One region of the uncultured Rossellomorea sp. genome, then DNA from elsewhere that is predicted to be linked to it. Evidence: riboswitches for the same ligand, from Rfam matches in the RefSeq annotation. Region 1 holds a riboswitch; each other region holds the start of a gene.

Region 1 (4,752 bases):
GACTTGATTACGGCCATGGCGTCTTTGAATCAGCACTATCAAACCGTCATTATCTTATTCTACTTCCAGGGTCAGTCGATCAAGATGATATCCGATACGATGGGTACGCCTGAAGGGACGGTCAAGACGTATCTTCACCGGGCGAAGCTGGAATTGAGAATGCTGCTGGAAGGAGTGAATCAGTATGGACAAAAAATGGTTTGAGGAAGAAATGAACAGCATCGAGGTACCAAAAGAAAAGGTTTTTGAGGCAATTTCAACAGGAATCCAAGAAGGCAGAAAACAAAAGTTCCGGAAAAAAACGGTCAAGATAAGTGCCGCATTTACCACCGCTGCTGCCTCCATGGTACTCGTATCGGGCTTCCTGTTCTCACCTGTGAACAATGCACTGGCCAAACTGCCTGTACTGGGTGCCATTTATGAAAAAGTCGGTTCGGATGTCGGAAAAGAACTCTATTTCAGCGATAAAGTGACGGAAGTTAATCAGGCCGCCACTTCCAACGGCGTCGATGTGACAATCACAAGCACATATTATGACGGGAACGTCATCGGAGTCACCTTCAAGGCGAAGGGTGATGACCTTTCCATCGAACATATGGACGAAGGGAATCGTCCGGTGAGCGGCTACAGCTATCATCTCTTCGACGGTAAGGATCAGAATCAATGGGGATCGGGAAGTTCGGGTCTTAAAAAAGACGGGGATGAGTTCATAGGCTCGATCGAATTTTACCGGGATGGGAAAGAACCGCCGGAAAACTTCACGCTTCCGTTAACGTTCACCCATATGGCAGATGTGAACGGTACCTGGACCTTTGATGTACCGGTCAAGAGGATTCCATCTGAAAAGATCAAAACAGATGTAAGGACAGAATCGCCCAATGGGGAATTTGAGCTGCAAGTAACATCTGTTACTAAAGGAAAAGCTACGACTACGCTGGAGTATACCTATTCGGTGGAGTCCGAGAAGGATACGTTAAATCTGATTGTGTTTGATGACTTAGGGAACCGGTTATCAAAGTCCAGTGCAGAGACACTAAATATCAAAGAAATTGACGGTTATTATCAAAAGACTGTCAGGGAGCTGTTCACGAGTAAACTCAGTGATAAAGCACAGTCGCTGAAAGTCCAGGCTGATATGGAGCGAGTAGATGAAGACGGCATCAACTCACTGAAGGATTCACCTCCATTCCAGGTGAAGAGCCCTCGTTTTGGTTATCAGGTCACGGTACAAGATATCCAAAACGCAAAAGGGAAGGTGACAGTCGATTTCACCATTGATCATATCAAAGAAAAACAATTCCAATATGACATATTAAAGAGCTTTGCTCAATTCGTTCAGGTGATCCCATCAAAAGATATTAAAAGAAATGCGAAGGATGAACTGGATTATAATGAGATGCTGAATCATATGATCAGAAGTGCTAAAACGAAAACAGTGGATAAGGATACTCTCCGTTATCAATCCACGTTTACATTGCCTCAGGATGCCAACCTTGAGGACTACTCACTGATTGTCCCATTCGAGACATTGAGCAGAAATGATAAGCCGGTCAAAATGAAACCGTTCGAAATCAATCTGAAATAAAATGATCCACGAAATCCCCGGGCTACTTCCGGGGGTTTTGCCTATTTCTCTTTCAAAAACCAATTGACAACTATTTTAAGAGAGTGGTATAGTAATTCAAACAAAATAATACGTCACTCTCTGATAATAGAGGCGCGAGTATGATGAGTATCTTCTTTGAGAATAATGGATTCCGGGATAAGAAGGGAAAGGCAGATCGCCGAAGCAGAAAATAGCCAATTCTATTTTTTGTTGGGCCAGCATTGAAGAAATGTTGGACTGTCACAATGAAAAAGTTGTGGAGAACTATTGAAGAGATGTTAATACATAGTCTTCATTATGTTTCCAAAACTTTTGATGATAAACCGTATGAGCATCGCTTCATACGGTTTTTTTGTGTTTTTTTAGAGAGAGTCAAAAGGAGTATAGGATATGAGTACAGTTGATGTGAATGTTCGTGGAGATCTTGAAATCGGAGGAATGAGCACGGGTGAGTTGGTGGAGACCTATGGCACGCCTTTAATGGTTTACGATGAAGGAATGATTCGTGAAAATGCCCGACTTTTCCGTAATGCCTTCAACGAAAGCGGATTGCAGTTCCAGGTGGCATATGCGAGTAAAGCGTTCCTATGTAAAGAGATTGTGCGCCTGGCAGAGCAGGAGGAGTTATCACTGGATGTTGTATCCGGCGGGGAATTGTATACGGCCCTTGAGGCAGGTTTTCCAGCGGAGCGTATTCATTTTCATGGGAACAACAAGTCAGAAGAGGAGCTACTCATGGCACTTGAGGCTAAAATCGGCTGCTTTGTTGTCGATAGTTTCCTAGAGCTTGAACTGCTGCATGATCTGGCCAAGGAGCGTGAGCAGCAGGTTCAGATCCTGATCAGGGTCACGCCAGGTGTGGAAGCCCACACCCATGAGTACATCACGACGGGACAGGAGGATTCGAAATTCGGATTCAGCATTTCCAACGGACAGGCGAATACGGCGATTCAGTTAGCTCTCCACAAGCCGTACTTCTCATTACTCGGTCTGCATTCACATATTGGATCTCAGATTTTCGAACGGGAAGGGTTTGATCAGGCGATTCAAGTACTGGCAGATTTCCTGCAGCGGATCCGGATCGAATTTGATGTGACTATGCCGGTGCTGAATATCGGCGGAGGATTCGGTGTCCGGTACACGGAAGAAGACCAGCCCCTGCCGATTCCAACGTATGTGAAGGGCATTACCGATAGTGTGAAGACCTATTTCACCAAGAATGAATATCCGCTCCCTGAAGTATGGGTGGAGCCGGGACGAAGCATGGTGGCTGAAGCTGGGACGACCTTGTATAAAGTGGGGTCGAAGAAAATCATTCCCGATGTGCGCACGTACGTCGCGATCGACGGGGGGATGACGGACAATATTCGCCCGGCCCTCTATCAGGCGAAATACCATGCGGTGCTTGCCAATCGTCCCCATGAGGAATGCACGGAGCTTGTGAGTATTGCCGGGAAATGCTGCGAATCCGGTGACATGCTGATCTGGGACCTGATGCTGCCACCGACGAATTACGGTGATATTCTGGCCGTGTTCAGTACAGGAGCCTACGGGTATTCCATGGCGAGTAATTATAATCGGATTCCAAGACCGGCTGTTGTGTTTGTAAAGGATGGGGAATCACGGGTCGTGATCGAGCGTGAATCGTATGCTGATTTAGTTCGGAATGACCGGTAAAGAATAATCCACCTTACAATCATAATGAAGAGGAGAACATAGAATGAAAAACATATTTAAAACGTACGGATTAGCCATCACACTACTCGCATCCATTATCATAGGATCCATTATCGGACTGACCATGGGAGAGAAAGCAGAAATGTTAAAACCCTTGGGAGATATCTTCCTGAATCTCCTCTTTACGATCGTGGTACCCCTGGTTTTCTTTTCGATCTCATCGGCGATCGCCAATTTGGAATCGAAAGGTCAATTTAAGAAAATCATGCGCAGTATGCTGGTGATATTCCTGATCACCACGATCATCTCGTCTGTGTTGATGATTGTGGGAGTGAAGGTTTTTCCCCCGACGGAAGGTATTACCATCAGTCTGGACCAGTCAGTTGAAACAGAAGACATCCAATTGGGGGACCAAATCGTCCAAACCTTTACTGTGGATAATTTCATTGAATTATTTACACGGGAGCATATGCTGCCCCTTATCTTGTTTTCAGTGGCACTCGGATTTGCCACGAATCGACTGGGGGAAAAAGCAGAGCCATTGAAAAAAATCCTACAGGCAGGGGCCGATGTGAGCATGAAGTTGGTATCGTATATCATGTATTATGCCCCAATCGGTCTGGCTGCCTATTTTGCTACATTAGTAGGAACGTTCGGGGCAAGCTTACTATCTTCTTATTTGCGTTCTTTCCTATTGTATTTAGTGATAGCGGTGATTTACTTTGTAGTGGTTTTCTCCTTCTATGCCTTTGTGGCAGGAGGGAAAAGAGGGGTGAGAGGCTTTTGGAAGCATAACCTTTTACCTGCGGCAACCGCAATCGGAACACAAAGCTCAGTGGCAACCATTCCTGCCAATCTGGATGCAACGAAAAAGATGGGGGTATCCAATGCCGTTCGAGAAACGGTCATTCCTATTGGAGCGTCGATTCATAAAGACGGCTCGGCCATGGGGGCCATCTTGAAAATCGTCTTTGCATTTGGCGTTCTGGGCATTCCTTTTGAAGGGCTTGATACGTACCTTATAGCGGTATTGGTCGCGATTATCACCGCAATCGTCATGGGGGGGATCCCTGGAGGAGGACTGATTGGTGAAATGTTCATCATCGCCGCCTACGGGCTGACGCCGGAAGTGCTTCCGTTATTAGCGGTGATCTCAACTATAATCGATATTCCGGCTACGTTACTGAACGCAACAGGAGACAACGCAGTAGCCGTGCTGGTCGAACGATTTACAAAGAAAAAAACCATTGCCGGCAGGAAAGACATAGAATCGGTAGCGTAGATAGGACAAGGGGACAGGTAAACTGATAACTAGTCATTCATCATTCAAGTGACCTCTACGCATTCATTTTTCAACTAGCTATTTCACACGAGTTGGGACATAATGATGGATCTAATATCCCGTTCGGAAAGTCTCTATTAATGCAAAATAGGAGCAGGTTGAACCCTTTGTGGTTCCGCCTGCTCTT
Region 2 (4,752 bases), on a different contig from region 1:
TTGTGTTTTTGAAGGAGAGCGGAAATAGTTCAGAAAAAGTGAAAGCCATCGCTTTTCATCTGATTCTCCTCCTACTCTCTCAAGGGGTATGGCTATCGGCTTTGGCAGCCAATGCAGGAAGTCTCCATACCCTGTTGCAGATTGCCTTTGGGTTTACAGACGGACACTTTACTGAATGGGGAGGAACGGTAGAGCCCGATACAGGATTTTTTGATAGATTAGGGAAATATATATTTATCAATATAGGTTGGAACGGATTATTTACTCAATCACTTTCCATCGTGGTCATCACGTTGCTCCTCTTTCTAGTTACGGGTAAAAATGGAGGAAGGTGGACGAAACCTGGTACAGGCGTTACATTACTCCTGATTGCATTCAGCTCCTATTTTTTCTGGGGCCTATTTGCTCAAAATATTGATAAGCCGAGACATATTCTACCTCTGGCCTTATTACTCGGATTTTTCTTATTAACTGGATGGATGAAAAAACTTAGTACCTTGAAGATGATCATCCTGAGCCTGTGGTTTATTTTGCATATAGGAACAAGTGTGAGTGTGTTGTCAGGCTACCACTCTTCACCACCAGCAGTATATAAAACTGCGTCATTCTTCGAGGAGAAAAATGATGAAATTCCCCTGATAGTGTACACATGGGAAGAAACAAGGGTATACTCGTATCTTGATGTACCGTACTCACATAAGCGCGTGTTAACGTATGCTCAATTTCTTCAAGACATTGAGCATACACAAAAAGAGATCTATCTGACCGATGCAGTGGTTAATGGATTTAAACAACAGGGTATTGAAAACCTTGATCGAAAAATAGAAAAAGTCCAATCATTTCATTCACAGGAGTTATTCGATCCTGTTTATTCAACCATCACAGTCTATAAATGGGTGGACAAGAAGGGAGAGAGACAATGAACCCAACCATAACCAATAAATTAGCTCTATTACCAGATCAGCCCGGATGTTATTTAATGAAGGACAGGCAAGGCACGATTATTTACGTGGGAAAAGCAAAAGTATTGAAGAATCGTGTTCGGTCCTATTTTACGGGTTCTCATGATGCAAAGACTCAACGCTTAGTAGGAGAAATAGAGGACTTTGAATACATCATGACCTCATCTGATCTGGAAGCCCTTGTACTCGAGATGAATCTAATCAAAAAATATGATCCTAAGTACAATGTCATGTTAAAGGATGATAAAAGCTATCCTTTTATTAAAATAACGAACGAAAGGCACCCAAGGCTCATCACTACCCGTAAAGTTCAAAGGGGGAAAGGGCGGTACTTTGGTCCGTATCCAAACGTAGGAGCCGCTAATGAAACGAAAAAGCTGCTGGATCGTTTGTATCCGTTACGGAAATGTTCCACCCTTCCCGATCGGGCGTGTTTGTACTATCACATGGGCCAATGTCTTGCTCCTTGTATTAAAGAAGTGAGCAAAGATACGTACCGTGAAATGACTGACGAAATATCCCGATTCTTAAATGGAGGCTACAAGGACATTAAGAATCAACTAACGGTGAAAATGAATGAAGCATCTGAAAATCTGGAATTTGAAAGAGCGAAGGAATTCCGTGATCAAATACTCCACATTGAAGCGACGATGGAAAAGCAGAAAATGACCATGACTGATTTCACCGATCGCGATGTATTTGGCTATTCGGTCGATAAAGGCTGGATGTGTGTACAAGTATTCTTCGTACGACAAGGTAAGCTTATTGAACGGGATGTGTCACTGTTCCCTCTATACAATGAACCCGAGGATGAATTTCTTACTTTCTTAGGACAGTTTTATTCAAAATCCAATCACTTTAAGCCAAAGGAAATATTTTTGCCTGAAGTGATTGATGAGGAACTGGCTGCTAAGCTGTTAGACGTGAAAATCACCCAGCCAAAGCGGGGGAAGAAGAGAGAGCTGGTGAAGCTTGCTGAGAAAAATGCGAAGCAGGCCCTTGAAGAAAAGTTCGCCCTAATCGAAAGAGATGAGGAAAGAACGATTAAGGCAATTGAACGTCTTGGTGAACATATGGGCATATATACTCCCTTCCGGATCGAAGCATTTGATAACTCGAATATTCAAGGTTCCGATCCCGTGTCTGCCATGATTGTGTTTCTTGACGGGAAACCCGCAAAGAAAGAGTATCGAAAGTACAAAATCAAAACCGTCAAGGGTCCCGATGATTATGATTCCATGCGGGAGGTTGTTCGCAGAAGGTATACGAGAGTCTTGAAGGATGGTCTCCCTTTACCGGATCTCATCATTATCGATGGCGGGAAAGGGCAGATTGAAGCGGCGAGGGATGTCATTGAGAATGAATTAGGTTTGGATATTCCTCTTGGCGGCCTTGCGAAAGACGATAAGCATCAGACGTCAGAACTGCTGTATGGGAATCCTTTGGAAATTGTTCCTCTTGAAAAGCGAAGTCAGGAATTTTATTTGCTGCAACGGATTCAGGATGAAGTTCACCGATTTGCCATCACGTTCCACCGCCAGCTCAGAGGGAAAAGCGCCTTCCAGTCCACCCTGGATGAGATTGACGGCATCGGACCGAAGCGTAAGAAGCAGCTTCTTAAACATTTTGGTTCCATGAAGAAAATGAAAGAAGCGACGGTGGAGGAGTTTATTGAGATAGGGATTCCGGAAGCTGTTGCGAAGGTTTTGAATGAGAAGTTGAAGTAAAGGATATTAGAATCTAAGTGTTGTTGATTATGGTCTTAGTTTACGTGCAATTAGTTGTCAAATTCAGTATGTCTTCCCACTTATCCCATAAAGTCTTTGTTGCATTAGAAGCACAGAGTGGATTGTAGCGGAAGGCACTTTACTCCTGCGGGAAATAGAGGAAAGGTCGAGACTCCGCAGGGCAAAGCCCGAGGAGGCTCGACTTCCTCCCCGCGGAAAGCGAGCACCTGCAGCGGAAATCAACCACCGCATGCTCATTCAATACAGCTCACGAAAGAATAATAAAATGAAATATTGTTTCAATTAGACATTGAATCAATATTTCCCCTGTGCTATAATTAACAAAAATTTATAACATTATCACTTTTTAAAGTGGTGATAGAGGTGCGAGCTTCAAGAGTACAGGCAAAGAGGAGTATGAGCTCCGTTGAGATGCCTGAAAAGGGGAGATTCGCCGAAGTGGTTTCAGTCTCATGCTGATTCCGCTGGTTCTACGTTTAAGAAATGTAGGATTGTCAAGATGATTCAATCTTGGAGAGCTATCTCACAATGCCGATGAACCTATTTTGTTTGTTCTGCTGTATGTTCATAAAGCAATGAGATATTATTCTCATTGCTTTTTTTATTATCCAGCACAGGAACTTTTCTTGGAAAAGAACCTGTTCTATGAACGTGTAGGATGATTGTGATTGTACTCTTCACCATCAAAAAATGAGTCGTGAATTTTCACTCAATGAGAAAGAGGGAGAAGCTGTGAGTATTATTGTTCAAAAATTCGGTGGGACTTCAGTAGGTTCTGTAGAAAGAATTCAAAATGTTGCGTCAAGAATTGCGGAAGAAAAAGAAAGAGGTAATGATGTAGTGGTGGTGGTATCTGCCATGGGGAAAACGACGGATACCCTCGTTGGATTGGCAAGGGAAATTACATCACAACCGAGTAAAAGAGAGATGGATATGCTGCTCTCAACCGGGGAACAGGTGACCATTTCACTCCTTACGATGGCTCTGATCCAAGCAGGACATGATGCCATCTCCTTTACAGGCTGGCAGGCCGGGATTGAAACGGAATCCGTTCATAGCAATGCGAGGATTACCAATATTCATACTGAAAAGATGATGGATCACCTCCAATCCGGGAGAGTTGTGATTGTAGCCGGATTCCAGGGCATGACAGAAACGGGTGAAATCACAACACTCGGCCGCGGTGGATCGGATACAACTGCTGTAGCAATTGCAGCTGCCCTGAAAGCAGAGCGTTGTGACATTTATACAGACGTAGACGGGGTATATACGACAGACCCGCGTTATATTAAAGGGGCAAGAAAGTTACCGTCCATTTCCTATGATGAAATGCTGGAACTGGCTAATTTAGGGGCTGGAGTCCTGCATCCACGGGCAGTGGAATTTGCCAAGAATTATCAAATTCCGTTAGAGGTCAGGTCAAGTATCGAAAAAGTTGAAGGAACGTATATTGAGGAGGAAGCAAGCATGGAACAAAACTTAATTGTGAGAGGCGTAGCCTTTGAAGCTGAAATTACACGTGTCACTGTATTTGGACTGGGTAACGCATTAACTGGACTATCTTCAGTGTTTACCACTTTAGCCAAAAATCATCTGAATGTAGACATTATCATTCAAAGCCAGACCGATCAGAATACGACCAATTTATCATTTTCGATTAAAGAACAGGATTTGGAGGAGACCCTCGCTGTTCTGGAACGAAACAAAGAGCAATTAGGCTTCACCCATGTTGAACATGAAAGTGAGCTTTCCAAAGTATCCATCGTGGGCTCCGGTATGATCTCAAATCCAGGTGTTGCAGCGGAAATGTTCGAAGTATTAGCTCAAAATGACATCGTGGTGAAAATGGTCAGCACCTCTGAAATCAAAGTATCTGCAGTGGTAGACGAGAAAAATATGCAAAAAGCGGCAGGCGTCCTACATACTGCATTTAACCTGGACGCGGTGAAGATGGAAGAAATCACGCTATAATACTAAAGCAGCATAGAACGGGACAAGTGAAAAAGGGTTGCCCCATCAAGTGGGGCAACCCTTTATTAAAG
Region 3 (4,752 bases), on a different contig from region 1:
ACCAGTCATATTAGCTTACCTCCTTATAGCTCTCAGCTTCTGTTTTTGCATGCCAGCGTTTAAAGGAGAAAGCAACACCGGCGAGGATCGCGAATCCTGCAACAAACCAACCACTGTAAAGAATGAAGGCATCCGAGTAACCACCGTAGTTTCCAGTTTCAGTTTCAAATTCTTTTAGTAGGTTCATTTTGAATAAACCGAACATCATCCATCCAAGGACGATTGGTGTGATGACACCTAAGCATATCTTCCACCATGCACCAAGCTGGATATCAGAGATTCCATTGGCGTGGGATTGAAATGCACCTAACTTGCGTAAGAACCAGGCAATTACTACAACTTCAACTAATCCGGCGAATGCTACACCAAACTGATTGATAAAGTAGTCTGCCGCATCCAGGAACAGTAATCCACCTTGAGTCGCAAATAAGATAGAGATGATCGCAGAAAGTCCTCCACCGAATAGGACGGCTTTTGTACGGGAAACCCCGAACTTCTCAGAAACACCTGCTACATACGTCTCTGTAATCGAGATAAGTGATGACAGCCCTGCTAATACCAGGGAAGCGAAGAACAAGAATCCGAATAATCCGTTAAGGGCCGGGAATTCATTAATGATTTGCGGGAATACCACAAACGCCAATCCAACTCCCCCGCTTACTACTTCCTGAACACCTACACCTTGAGATTGAGCCATGAAACCTAAAGCAGCAAATACTCCAATACCTGCTAATAATTCAAAGCCCGAGTTACTGAATCCTGTGATGAACGCGTTATTTGTAATATCCGATTTCTTCGGAAGATAACTCGAATACGTAATCATGATTGCAAAAGCGATTGATAAACTGAAGAAAATCTGTCCGTATGCTGCTACCCATACACTTGGATCAGCAATTTTGCTGAAATCCGGTTTGAAGAAAGCGTCCAGACCATCCAATGCTCCAGGTAATGTTAAAGCGCGAACAACAATGATTAAGAATAAAATAACTAGTGCCGGAATAAAGATCTTATTCGCTACTTCGATTCCTTTCTTTACACCTTTGAAAAGAATTCCTAATGTAATCACCCAGACCAAGACAAGTGGAATGAATACTCCAGGAACGATACTGCCCGTTTGACCAGGATCAACCGTAAGCTTTAAATAGTCATTGAATAAGAATGACTCTGTATCCTTGCCCCAACCTAGATTGAAAGAAAATACACTGTAGGACATCGCCCACGCGATAATGACGGCATAATAGGTAGAAATAACAAATGCAATTAACACCTGCCACCAGCCAAGCCACTCTGATTTCCTATTAAGACGGAAATAAGATAGCGGTGCTGAGCCACGGTACTTATGACCTAATGTAAATTCAAGTACTAATAATGGAATTCCCGCTGTTAGAAGAGCGAATAAATAAGGAATAAAGAATGCTCCTCCACCATTTTCATACGCTACTGCCGGAAAACGCCAAATGTTTCCCAAACCGATTGCTGACCCGACGGCAGCTAGAATAAATCCTGCTCGTGTTCCAAACTGGGCACGATTCTCCATATTGGTCCCCCCTAGTTCTTTTCAACTACCATATTAAGGTATTTGAAATTTTTATATTTTCAGATTATTTATAATCTAAAGTCAGTATAGCTAGTTCCAGGACAATTGTCAAAGCTATTTTTAAGCCTACAGAGAGATTTTTTCAAATTGGGACAGGTACTATTTCACTATATGAATTTTGTCGAAACATGAAGGATTAATGATTGGAAAGGTCGAGGGGGATTTCTTGATACCACCATGGGTTTTAATAAATACCCTGACATCAAGTGAAAATTGCATAAAAAAACCAGGAGCCAATGAGCTCCTGGTTCTTCATTTCATTATTGTTCTGATACAGCCGGTTTTGCTTTTTCACCAAACAGAAAAGCGAATGCCAGGATTAAAATAATCACAACTCCTAAACCAAGTAACGTGCTACCAGTGAATCCCAGTACAAGGTATCCAATTGAAGCAGCAACCGCTCCGATCAATGCATATGGAAGCTGTGTGAGAACGTGATCGATATGATTGCTTCCTGCTCCAGTTGAGGAAAGGATCGTCGTATCTGAGATTGGAGAACAGTGATCTCCCAATACGGATCCAGCTAAAACGGCTGCCATAGCAGGCAATAAGATACTTACATCTGTCGCTGCTGCAATTTCCCCGGCGATCGGCAGTAAGATACCAAACGATCCCCAGGATGTCCCTGTGGAGAACGCCATGATTCCGGCAACTAAGAACAAGATGACCGGAAGTGCCTGCATCGGTAAGCTGGATTGTTCAACCAGACCCGCAAGATACGTACCTGTTTGCAATTGATCGATCAATGTTACGATCGTCCATGCGAAGATAAGAATGTAAACGGCTGGCAGCATGGATTTGATTCCTTCCACTACTGCTACTCCAACGGCTTTGCCTTCAATTCCTTTCAAGCTGACTTGACGAAGGAAGAAGATCAGCGCAACAAGGAGACCGAATAATCCACCATATAATAAAGATTTCGTTACATCTGTATTTTCAAATATCGGCAGGATGTCAAATGATCCGACGGCTTGATACCCTGTCCAGAGCATCATTCCGATTGTACCGATGACCAGAGCCACGATTGGCCAGACAAGATCTCCTACTGATCCTTTCGAGCTTACAGGCAGATCATTTTTCAATTCGCCTGGAATCTCTTTTTCAGGGTCATAAAGGGCTCCTGTTTCAAGGGCTCTTACTTCATGCTCTTTCATTTTTCCGAAGTCCAAGCCTTTAGCAGCAACCATGATCACAAGAAGGACAGCTGCCCAGACGTAAAGGTTCATTGGAATCATTTGAACGAATGCTGAAAATGCTGTGTATTCAGTGATGCTGTGTGCAGCAAGAATCGAACCGATAATCCCGATAATGTACGCTCCCCAGCTTGAGATTGGTGAAACGACACAAATCGGTGCCGATGTGGAGTCAATGATATAGGCTAGTTTTGCCCGTGAAATTTTGTGGCGATCCGTAATGGGTCTCGAAACCTGTCCAACAGCAAGGGCGTTAAAATAGTCATCAATAAAAATTATGATACCTAAAACGGCTGCAAGAAGCTGTGCCCCTTTTCTCGTTTTCACACGTTTCATCGCCCATTCACCAAATGCGCGGCTACCGCCGGAAATGTTCACAAACGCCGTGATCACACCAAGAATAAGTAAGAAGAAAATAATATAGACATTCCAGGTGTTGAGTGCTCCATCTGCGACAAAGATGCCTTTAAAGGCGTCCCACATAAAGCTGAATGTATTTGTAATTGAGAAATCTGCTAACAGAAAGGCAGACGCAACGATTCCTACTCCGAGTGAAAGTAGAACCCGTCTCGTAAGTATAACCATAAGAATGGCTAAAAGGGGTGGTAATAGTGAGTAAATCGTGTTTTCCATAGTGTCCTCCTCCTATTTGATAGGGGGGAACCATCGTAGCATGACAGAGGATAATAAAAAAAGGCAACGATAGAGAAACTATCATTACCTTAGTAAGTAATTTAAGTGCTCCATCACGATCTGTAGCTCCCCATTATAGAGATTCCCCTATAATGACAGTGTTATCCTTCTTCAAGATAACCCCAGCAAATACACCTTCGACATGCATATTTACTTCGGCAAAAGTTCCCTTTCATCTGTTCTCCCAGTTGTCATCCTCAAACAGCATACTCTTGAACCCTGCGCCTCTACCCCATCGGACTGATGATGTGGTGTGTTATTAAATTTTCTTTATTAATATAACAAACTATCATTCTTTTGACAACTTTTTTTCCTGACTAATTTGTGGGAATTTCAATGGATGGGCTGGATTCACCTCCACCATTGTTATAAAACTGTGGTACATCCAGGTGAACGGTACCCATGGCAACCAGGATATCCTGCTTGATGGTTTCCGTTTTCGTTGCAAATGGAATGATGATCTGGACATTGACTTCAAGCTCGACAAACACTTTTACAACAGCATTATTGATCCCAAATTGCTCTACTGTCGTTTTAATATCGGAACGGACATCCCCGATCGAATGAAAGCGAATGGGCACTTTTGGACCCAGATTACCGAGTAACACGTTGTTGGTCGCCTGACCAAGAGGCACCGAGTAAGTGATGCCCTTCGCTGCTTTAGATTTCCCTTCATCGATTTCCACTTCGGTAATAAATTCCAGGTTTTCTAAATTTCCTTCCTCTGCTTCCTGCAGGTTTTGCTGTACTAAGTTTGTGATTTCTGCCTGAACCCGGTTGATTGTCTGAGTATTGTATTTAAATGAGACAATATCGCCTTCTGTATTCTTCACTTCTTCCGTTATATCCGAAATATCAAGAACATCGGCAATTTTTTTGTTAATTGCTTTATTGATAACTAACGTACCGATCCTGCTGGTCTGGGTCTCAGCATAAGCAAGAAGTGTCGGTTTTAAACCTTTATTAATGATCCACAACCCGAATCCAGTAGATATCATAAAGAATAGAATCGTAATGATCATCACATATCGAAAAGGTAGCGGCCCTCCTCTTCGGGGTTTGTATGTTTTAAACTTTGACAAAAAAATCCCCCCTTACAAGCTATTTGTATGCACAGTAAGAGGGGTTTAACGCAAAAAAATTATTTAATTTTTAGAGATTGGGGTTCATAATCCGGGTCAAACCCGGTAATCACCTTATCTAATTCCGTGCTTAAATCAATGGGATAAGGGGTTTGTAATTCCTGTCCGTCTTCTTCGATGATCCGAA

What was found. Region 1 has a riboswitch for lysine ahead of lysA (diaminopimelate decarboxylase). Riboswitches for the same ligand answer to the same signal wherever they lie in the genome.
Region 2: linked by a shared signal. The riboswitch ahead of Q1B03_RS05055 (aspartate kinase) and the one ahead of lysA (diaminopimelate decarboxylase) in region 1 are both predicted to bind lysine.
Region 3: linked by a shared signal. The riboswitch ahead of Q1B03_RS16430 (Na+/H+ antiporter NhaC family protein) and the one ahead of lysA (diaminopimelate decarboxylase) in region 1 are both predicted to bind lysine.

What each region holds. Positions count from the first base shown of each region.
Region 1 is NZ_CANKZT010000008.1:109,392-114,143, forward strand. It holds gene Q1B03_RS20140 (sigma-70 family RNA polymerase sigma factor) at 1-204, shown strand, start outside; gene Q1B03_RS20145 (DUF4179 domain-containing protein) at 185-1,585, shown strand; lysine riboswitch at 1,705-1,881, shown strand; gene lysA (diaminopimelate decarboxylase) at 1,997-3,283, shown strand; gene Q1B03_RS20155 (dicarboxylate/amino acid:cation symporter) at 3,327-4,565, shown strand.
Region 2 is NZ_CANKZT010000001.1:949,232-953,983, reverse strand. It holds gene Q1B03_RS05065 (nucleoporin-interacting protein) at 1-923, shown strand, start outside; gene uvrC (excinuclease ABC subunit UvrC) at 920-2,689, shown strand; lysine riboswitch at 3,061-3,239, shown strand; gene Q1B03_RS05055 (aspartate kinase) at 3,443-4,681, shown strand.
Region 3 is NZ_CANKZT010000004.1:397,179-401,930, reverse strand. It holds gene Q1B03_RS16440 (methionine/alanine import family NSS transporter small subunit) at 1-9, opposite strand, end outside; gene Q1B03_RS16435 (sodium-dependent transporter) at 11-1,537, opposite strand; gene Q1B03_RS16430 (Na+/H+ antiporter NhaC family protein) at 1,858-3,423, opposite strand; lysine riboswitch at 3,539-3,721, opposite strand; gene yunB (sporulation protein YunB) at 3,801-4,565, opposite strand; gene Q1B03_RS16420 (HD-GYP domain-containing protein) at 4,625-4,752, opposite strand, start outside.